3 regions of the Pectobacterium parmentieri genome follow, and region 1 is predicted to be linked to each of the others. Evidence: predicted binding sites of a transcription regulator. Region 1 holds the regulator's gene; each other region holds the start of a gene.
What was found. The regulator Fur, encoded in region 1, represses iron uptake genes when iron is present. The targets are predictions, from matches to a motif close to ATAATAATGAGAACNACTATCAA.
Positions count from the first base shown of each region.

Region 2: the regulator Fur is predicted to act here: its motif matches at 1,704-1,726, upstream of fepD (Fe(3+)-siderophore ABC transporter permease).
Region 3: the regulator Fur is predicted to act here: its motif matches at 1,970-1,992, upstream of A8F97_RS14110 (Nramp family divalent metal transporter).

Region 1 is NZ_CP015749.1:709,752-712,955, reverse strand. It holds gene fldA (flavodoxin FldA) at 218-745, shown strand; gene fur (ferric iron uptake transcriptional regulator) at 1,075-1,524, shown strand; gene glnS (glutamine--tRNA ligase) at 1,582-3,204, opposite strand, start outside.
Region 2 is NZ_CP015749.1:7,299-10,502, forward strand. It holds gene fepG (iron-enterobactin ABC transporter permease) at 1-622, opposite strand, end outside; gene fepD (Fe(3+)-siderophore ABC transporter permease) at 619-1,671, opposite strand; gene entS (enterobactin transporter EntS) at 1,854-3,134, shown strand; gene fepB (Fe2+-enterobactin ABC transporter substrate-binding protein) at 3,190-3,204, opposite strand, start outside.
Region 3 is NZ_CP015749.1:3,106,796-3,109,999, forward strand. It holds gene A8F97_RS14100 (hypothetical protein) at 1-54, shown strand, start outside; gene A8F97_RS14105 (immunity 53 family protein) at 76-378, shown strand; gene A8F97_RS24155 (hypothetical protein) at 365-655, shown strand; gene A8F97_RS14110 (Nramp family divalent metal transporter) at 694-1,932, opposite strand; gene grpE (nucleotide exchange factor GrpE) at 2,189-2,776, opposite strand; gene nadK (NAD(+) kinase) at 2,925-3,204, shown strand, end outside.

The DNA of each region.
Region 1 (3,204 bases):
ATCTCGGAAGGCAATATAACCATACTATTGACATGGATAATTTAGCGCCAGAAGAGATGCACTTCGCTCCTTTTATCGCCCTCCGCATTTTGCATGCTCTTGATTTACGCCTCTATACCGATACGAGTTTCTCCTAATGTGAGTGTCTGTTATTATTAGCAGATAAGTGGGTGAAACATTACACCATACCATTAGGAATCAAGGGGTTATTCAATTCATGGCACTCATCGGAATATTCTTTGGCAGTGATACCGGCAACACGGAAAACATCGCCAAAACGATCCAACAACAGTTAGGCACCAGCGTTGCTGATGTTCATGACATCGCCAAAAGCAGCAAAGAAGACCTGGAAGGTTTCGATATTCTGCTGTTAGGTATTCCAACCTGGTATTACGGTGAAGCTCAGTGCGATTGGGATGACTTCTTCCCTTCGTTGGAAGAGGTTGATTTCACCGGAAAATTGGTTGCTCTGTTTGGCTGTGGCGATCAGGAAGACTATGCAGAATACTTCTGTGATGCCATGGGAACTATTCGCGACATCATTGAGCCTCGCGGCGCGACGATTGTCGGCCACTGGCCAACAGAAGGCTATTATTTTGAAGCGTCTAAAGGACTTGCCGACGATAATCACTTCATTGGTTTGGCTATCGATGAAGACCGCCAGCCTGAATTGACCAGCGAGCGCGTGACGACGTGGGTGAAACAGATCGGCGATGAACTGAATCTGAAAGAGCTGGTTGGTTAAGCCATTTTGGCTCTGATAATCCCTATCAGAGCCAAAATAGTATCGATAGGTAAAACCTTTCATAATAATTGATACATTTTTTTAACTTCTATCAGTAAACCTGTACAATAATCCCATCGGTTTTATACGCGCTTTACCTTTTCCTCATTCATCAACAACGGATTGCGTTATATATCAGTAGTGTGAGTGGGGACAATATTGTTAACATTCCCTTGTTTTCATTTTGTATGCGCGGTTCTATAATTGAGACGCGTTTGCATTTTTTGAGCCGACCGATGTCATAGGCTAGGCAGCCTCCATTGATAAGTAAGCTACAGGACTAAACCCGCATGACTGACAACAATACCGCATTGAAGAAGGCCGGCTTGAAAGTCACTCTTCCAAGACTGAAAATACTGGAAGTGTTACAGGATCCTGTCTGTCATCACGTCAGTGCGGAAGATTTATACAAGAGACTGATTGATATGGGCGAAGAGATTGGTCTTGCTACCGTCTATCGCGTACTCAACCAGTTTGATGATGCAGGTATCGTAACCCGTCATAACTTCGAAGGTGGTAAATCCGTCTTTGAATTGACGCAGCAGCATCATCACGATCACTTAATTTGCCTCGACTGTGGCAAAGTCATTGAATTCCGCGATGAATCTATCGAAGCACGTCAGCGTGAGATCGCAGAAAGACACGGCATTAAATTGACCAACCACAGTTTGTATCTCTATGGGCATTGCAGTGAAGGGGATTGTCGAGAAGACGAAACCCTGCATGAGTCCACACGATAAATCGACCACATAAAAAAATAAAACCGCCGAGGCGGTTTTATTTTCTAACTCATGCCCTTAACCTACCCAGGTATCGCGCAGCCCGACCGTTCGGTTAAACACCAGATGGTCTGTACTGGAGTAAACGCGATCGGCACAGAAATAGCCTTCGCGCTCAAACTGATACGCTTTCTCTATTTCCGCCTGCGCCAAACTCGCTTCGACAAAGCCTCGCGTAACTTTCAGTGAGTCTGGGTTAATCGTCGACAGGAAGTCATCCGCCGCGCCAGGATTTGCCACACTGAATAAACGATCGTACAAACGGAATTCTGCTGGCACGCCATGCGCCGCGGAGACCCAGTGGATAACCCCCTTCACTTTACGGCCGTCAGCCGGATCTTTGCTCAGCGTTTCCGCATCATAACTACAATAGATCGTGGAGATGGTGCCCTGCTCGTCTTTTTCAATGCGATCAGCTTTGATCACATAGGCATTACGCAAACGAACTTCTTTACCCAACACCAGACGTTTGTACTGTTTGTTAGCTTCTTCACGGAAGTCAGCGCGATCGATGTAAACTTCACGGCTGAATGCCACCTGACGCGAGCCCATTTCCGGCTTATTAGGATGGTTCGGCATCGCAACAAACTCTTCGTGCTCAGCGGGCAGGTTCTCGATCACGACTTTGACTGGATCTAACACTGCCATCGCACGCGGAGCATTCTCATTCAGATCGTCACGGATGCAGGATTCAAGCGCGGCCATTTCCACGTTATTGTCCTGCTTCGTTACGCCGATGCGCACACAAAATTCACGGACGGAAGCCGCACTATAGCCACGACGACGCAGGCCTGAGATAGTCGGCATACGCGGGTCATCCCATCCTTCAACCACATTTTCCACAACCAGTTGGTTCAGCTTACGCTTGGACATAATCGCGTATTCGAGATTGAGGCGGGAGAATTCGTACTGGCGTGGATGGCAAGGAATCGTGATGTTATCCAGCACCCAGTCGTACAGACGACGATTATCCTGGAATTCCAACGTACATAGAGAATGCGTGATCCCTTCCAGCGCATCGGAAATGCAGTGGGTGAAGTCATACATCGGGTAGATGCACCACTTATTGCCCGTCTGGTGGTGATCGGAGAACTTAATGCGATACAGCACCGGATCGCGCATCACGATAAAGGATGATGCCATATCGATTTTTGCACGCAGACAAGCAGTACCTTCAGCAAACCCGCCGTTACGCATTTTTTCAAATAGCGCCAGGTTTTCCTGCACGGTACGGTCACGATAAGGGCTGTTTTTGCCCGGTGCCGTCAACGTACCACGGTATTCGCGAATCTGATCGGCGGTCAGCTCATCAACGTAAGCCAGCCCTTTACCGATCAGCTCAACCGCATAAGCGTGCAGTTGATCAAAATAATCAGAAGAATAACGAACGTTACCGCTCCATGAAAAACCCAGCCACTCGACGTCACGTTTGATCGACTCAACGTATTCGATATCTTCTTTTACCGGATTGGTGTCGTCAAAACGCAGGTTGCATTGCCCTTGATAGTCACGCGCGATACCAAAATTCAGGCAAATAGATTTGGCATGCCCAATATGCAGATAACCATTCGGCTCTGGCGGAAAACGTGTCTGAATACGGTCATGCTTACCAGACGCCAGATCTTCATCAATAATCTGACG
Region 2 (3,204 bases), 700 kb from region 1:
TGATGGCCGGTTGTACTTTCATCCATGTCACGCCGTTCAATGAGCCGGTTCCCCAGAGCGCGGCCGTCATCGCATTTTCCAGTGAACCTGTGACAATAAGCCAGGTATTGAAGGCCGATAGCATGGCACTGATGGCGATCCCGATAAGGATTAAGCGGAACCCGGTGATCCCTTTGCGCCAGATGAGCAGATAAACCAGGGCTGCGGTGGCAATGCCGCCCAACATCGCACCGCTCGCGATTTCATACCCATTACCTTGTAATAAGATGATCACGATGAGTGCGCCGGTGTAGGCACCGGTATTGAAGCCGATGATATCCGGGCTACCTAACGGGTTACGGCTGATAGACTGAAATATTGCACCGCTGACGCCCAATCCTGCGCCCAACAGCAGCGCGGAGAGCGCACGCGGCGCGCGCCATTCGGTGATGACGGTAGCGCCGACAGACGGAGAACCCATAAATATGCGCCATATATCAAGCGGTGGGAGTTGGAGTGCGCCGAGACTGACAGCCAGTGCGAACAACAGCAGGCATAACAGCAGCAGCAGGCTGTTAATGAGAACGATGTGGCGTGGGAGTTGGCTGTAGACGGCCCGGCGATGACGTGCGTAATGGCTCATCGCTCGTTTCCTACTATGTTGTGGCGGCGAACCAGCCAAATCAGTACGGGTGCGCCGATAAATGCGGTTATGATCGAAACGCGCAGTTCACTCGGTGCCAGTAGACGGGCGAGAATATCGGCGCACAATAACAGCACTGGAGCGAGCAGCATCGAATAAAGTACGATCCAGCGCTGGTCTGGTCCTGCCCACCAGCGGGCGATATGCGGGATCATCAAGCCAACAAAACCGATAGGCCCCACCAGCGCGGTTGCCGAACCGCACATCAGCATGATGGCGATCACGGCGACGGAACGGATCAATATGGTGCGGGTGCCGAGTGCGGTAGCGATGTCGTCACCCATGCTTAATGCATTGAGCGCACGGGCGATGATTAACGCTAATCCGCCTCCCAGCAACACAATGGGGGCGACCAGTGTAATGTTATGCAGGGAACGAATATCCAGCGTACCCGCCTCCCACATGCGCATTTGGTCAAATGCATCGGGATTCAGTAGCGAAACTGAAGACGTTATGCCAGTGAGAACGGCGCTGAGGGCGACACCGGTCAACGTTAAGCGAATGGGATTAACGCGCCCACCGCTGAGCGAGCCGATAACCCATACCACCACGCTGGTCACCAAAACGCCGAGCCAGGCAAATCCAAGCCAGGAAGCCATGTCGGTGATGCCGAACCAAATGATGCCCATAACAATGGCGAAACTGGCACCCGCGTTGACGCCAAGAATACCTGGGTCGGCGAGGGGATTACGGGTCAGCGCTTGTATGAGCGCACCGGAACCGCCAAGCGCGATCCCGGCAATGATGCCTGCCAGCGTGCGCGGTAAACGGGCGTCGAGAATAATAATACTGTCTGCGTTGTGGAGTTGGCCTGTCAGGCTCATCCACACGGCTTCCGGTGCAATGGATTTTGCACCCAGCATTAGGCTGGCAATGGCACCGAGCGTGATGAGCAGTAAACATAGTGTGACACCACGCCAGCGTCGAATATCAACCCTGCGAGGATCGTATGATGTGCGATTCGCTACGCTGGAAGGATAAACGGGCATCCTCAATGCGACTCCCTTCTGAGTAAATGAGTGTGATAATGACTATCATTAGCATTGTCTTTTTACTATGGTAGCATGTCCTTCCTTGTAAATACATTGACCTACAGCGGAGTAACCGTGAACTTGTCGCTGGATGAGGGGCGGTTTCATTCACGCTGGAATGGCTTTCATGCGGGAAATCTATGGCCAAATCCTCCGTTTTTCTTGACTTCAGTCTGTTGAAAACCAACGCGAATTTTCGCGCGATTTTTATTGCTCGAATGCTGTCTGTTTTCGCACTGGGTATGCTGTCCGTTGGTGTACCGATTCAGGTACAGGCAATGACAGGCTCGACCTTTCAGGTGGGGATGGCCGTGGCGCTTGACGGTGTTGGGATGTTTATTGGTCTGATCCTGGGCGGTGTACTGGCTGACCGTTTCGATCGCCGTAAACTGATTCTATTTGCGCGTGGCACCTGTGGTCTGGGGTTTGTCGCACTCAGCATTAACGGTTTTTCTGATACGCCGTCGTTGCTTGCGCTCTATGTGCTTGCGGCATGGGATGGTTTTTTTGGTGCGCTGGGGATGACGGCGTTAATGGCGGTTATTCCGATTTTGGTCGGGCGAGAACATTTGCCCGCAGCGGGTGCATTGAGCATGTTAACCGTCCGTTTGGGCGCGATCCTCTCACCCGCACTGGGCGGAGTGATCATCGTCGCGGGCGGCGTCGGTTGGAATTTTGCTATTGCTGCTATTGGAACGCTGGCTACCCTGATCCCGTTGATGCGTTTGCCGTCGTTACGCCCTGCAACGAGTGAGCCGGAACCGCCGCTGCGTGCCTTAATCGGTGGGGTAAGGTTTGTATGTTCGCATCATGTTGTCGGGTGGGTGGTGCTGATCGGCATGTTAGTCAGCGTTATCGGTGCGATGCGCATCCTTTTCCCTACGTTAGCGAATGACGTTTACCATGCGGGGCCGTCGGCGGTCGGGCTGATGTTTTCCGCCGTGCCGCTGGGCGCGATGCTTGGGGCGTTTACCAGCGGATGGGTATCTGGTGTGGCGCGCCCTGGTTTGATCCTACTGCTGTGTGCCTGCGGAGCGTTCTTATCGGTGGCGTCGCTAGGGCTGGTGGGGCATCTCGTCCCCGCACTGTTGGCGTTGGTATGTTATGGCTATTTACAGGCGATTACCGGGCTATTGCAATTTACCTTAATTCAGACTCACACGCCGGATCCTCTCCTTGGGCGGGTGAATAGTCTGGTGACGGCGCAGGATGTGACGGGGGATTCGGTGGGAGCATTGGGGCTTGGTCTTATGGGAAGGATATTCGCCCCAGCAATGAGCATTCTGATGTTTGGGGGGATTGCGGGACTCGTGATTCTACTGGCTCTGCTCGTGCGGCCACTGCGGCAATGCACCTTTGGTGAGCCAGATGCTGTCACTCAGTCCGATGAGACAGAGGATAAACCCGCCACCTCAGCGTGATACACGAACGGTGTGTCGCTGCGGCCAACCGCTGTTGGCCGCTAACTGAACGCGGTTACGGTTTACGGAA
Region 3 (3,204 bases), 2.4 Mb from region 1:
GAAATCTTCCCCGACGCAGAAACATCAGCGGACCAAGAAAACACCTCATATTGAATGCCCATGAGACAATGCCAAATGAACGAGTTGCAGGAAATTCAACAGTGGTATCAGACACAGTGTAACGGGACGTGGGAACACACGTTCGGCATTAGCATCGATACGCTCGATAACCCTGGCTGGAAAGTAAAAATCGATCTGGCCGAAACATCACTTGCTGGCAAGCCCTTTGTCCCCCTGAGTCAGGGCGAGCAATCAGAAGACGGCGATTGGCTATTCTGTAAAACGGAAAACCTGCAATTCATTGGTTTTTGTAGCGTCAGTAATCTGGCAAAAATGTTAACGGTCTTTCTGAACTGGTGTCGTGATGCGAGAACATAAAACCGCTGAATTTCAGGTAACGTTATGTTTAGCTGCAGGATCAGCCAGACGTACCCCCTGCCGCTCCGGCTATCGGCCTAATCATAAAGATCCCGTTAGCGGCGCGTACTTTATGGGGCAATTCCATTTTGACGGTGAGATCGCCCCAGGAGAAACAACCTCAGCCACCGTAACCGTTATCGCTTCAGTAGAACAGGTAGACACACTTTCTCGTGTTGGCACATGGACTCTGTGGGAAGGGCCGCACTATATCGGCTACGTTAAACTAGATCAATAATGTGGCACAACTTACGTAGAACGAAGTCTGCCCCAAACTTATATCCCCAGCATGGTATCAATCAGCAAATACATGTTCAGGGAAACCACAATCACGACAATAAGCTGTCCGATGCGCTGTACCCATTTACCATTAACCATCGATCCCATCAGTTCACGGTTACTGGTGAAGGACAGTAAGGGAACCAACGCCAGCGCAATCCCGAAGCTCAGTACTACCTGACTTAGCACCAGCACCCGTGTCGGATCCATACCGGACAGGATCACGATAAACGACGGCAGCATCGTGACGGTGCGGCGAACCCAAAGCGGAATATGGAAACGCACGAATCCCTGCATCACCACCTGCCCCGCCAGCGTACCGACAACGGTAGAGGAAAGACCCGCCGCCACCAGACTCAAACCAAAAATGACTGCGGCAGCTTTCCCTAACAGCGGCTCAAGCGTGAGGTAGGCTTTATCCAGATCGGCAATATCCTGATTGCCGCTAAAATGGAACGCTGCGGCGGCTGTTGCCATCATCGCCAGATTGACGAATCCCGCAATCGTCATCGCAATCGCGACATCAACCTTCGTTGCAGAGTAGCGCTCGGCACGGGTGTGGCTTCCCCCATGTTGCGTCAGGGAAGAGTGCAGGTAAATCACATGCGGCATAATGGTCGCCCCCAGCACGCCTGCGGCCAGCAGCACGGCATCGGAGGTCGGTAAACTAGGTATTGCCATGCCTTTGGCTAACGCGGACAGCTCAGGCTGAGAAAATACCAGCTCGACAATATACGCCGCCGCAACAAACAGCAGCAGCCCGCCGATGACCATCTCTAGCGGTTTCTGCCCACGCTGTTGCAGCATGAGGATCAAGAAGGTAGCGACAGCGGTGAGGATAGCACCTTCCAGCAGTGACACGCCCAGCAACAGTTTGAAGCCAATCGCCGCGCCGATAAACTCGGCCAGATCGGTCGCCATCGCAATAATTTCGGCCTGCACCCAGTACGCCCAAACGGCCGGGCGCGGGAAACGATCGCGAATATGTTCCGCCAGATTCTTACCTGTTGCGATGCCTAACTTGGCGGACAGCAGTTGGATCAGCATCGCCATCAGGTTCGCCCACACCACCACCCACAGCAGCGTGTAGCCATAGGCTGCACCAGATTGGATGTTTGTGGCAAAGTTACCGGGATCGATATAACCAATTGCCGCGATAAACGCCGGGCCCATCAGAGAAAGTTTGACCTTCCTTGATGTACGGCTTGTTGACTCAATAACACGGCTACCCGGCATAGTATGACCCTTCTAACACTGTTGTTTTATTACTCTCACAAAAACGATAATGATTATCAAGTGCATTTAGAGTGGTAATACCAATTCTTTTGATAGCTAATGATGATGAGTCATTCAAAAGCTAAAAAACATCTTTTTTATCAAACAAATCTTAACAAGATATAAACAAAAAACCCCATGCGGTGAGCACGGGGTTTGGGCTGAAGGTACGTAATAGAATACGTAGAAAGCAGATGGTGCGTAAAAGCAGAAGGTATCAGTCTTGTGCTTTTGATACGGCAACCATCGCCGGACGCAGTAAACGACCGTTCAGCGTGTAGCCTTTTTGCATGACCATCATGACATGGTTCGGCTGGTGGTCGGCCGAAGGCAACATGGTCATCGCCTGATGCACTTCTGGGTTAAACGGTACACCCACATCACCTACAACGTCGATGCCAAATTTATGCACGGCATCCAGCAATGATTTCAGTGTCAGTTCGACACCTTCAATCATCGCAGCCAATGATTCATTGGCTTTGTCCGCCGTATCCAGCGCACGTTCCAGATTATCGATGACTGGCAGCATTTCATTGGCAAATTTCTCTACCGCAAATTTATGCGCCTTCTCGATATCCATTTCCGCACGGCGGCGAACGTTATCGGCTTCGGCACGAACGCGAAGCATATTGTCACGTTCACGCTGTTGCAGCTCACTCAACTGGGTTTCCAGCTCGGCGATGCGCGCATCACGCGGGTCAGCTACGTCTGCCGTCTCTGGCCTGGCATCCGCTTGCTGCCCTTTTGCTGCTTCCTTTTGATCCAGGACTTGCTCGTCAGGCGTTTTCTGTTCTTTACTACTCATGAAATTCTCCGCGGTTTAGCATTAATCTCGCTAGTTGCTTATTATGGGGATCAAAATCGGGGATTCAAGGGAACCTGTCATATATTGGTTCCCAACGCTGCCGGTACACCACGCTGAGGACAAAACAGCAATGAACACACCGCTTACAATGAACAGGCCGTTTAATTGTATTGGCATTGTCGGCCACCCGCGCCACCCAACGGCGTTGGCAACGCATGAGATGCTCTATCATTGGCTCACCGAAAAAGGTTACTCCGTTCTGATCGAACAGCAGATTGCGCGGGAACTTAACCTAAAAAATGCACCAACAGGTAGCCTTGCCGATATCGGTCAGCAGGCGGATCTAGCCGTGGTCGTCGGCGGTGACGGCAATATGCTGGGTGCCGCGCGCGTGCTATCGCGTTATGACATTAAGGTGATTGGTGTGA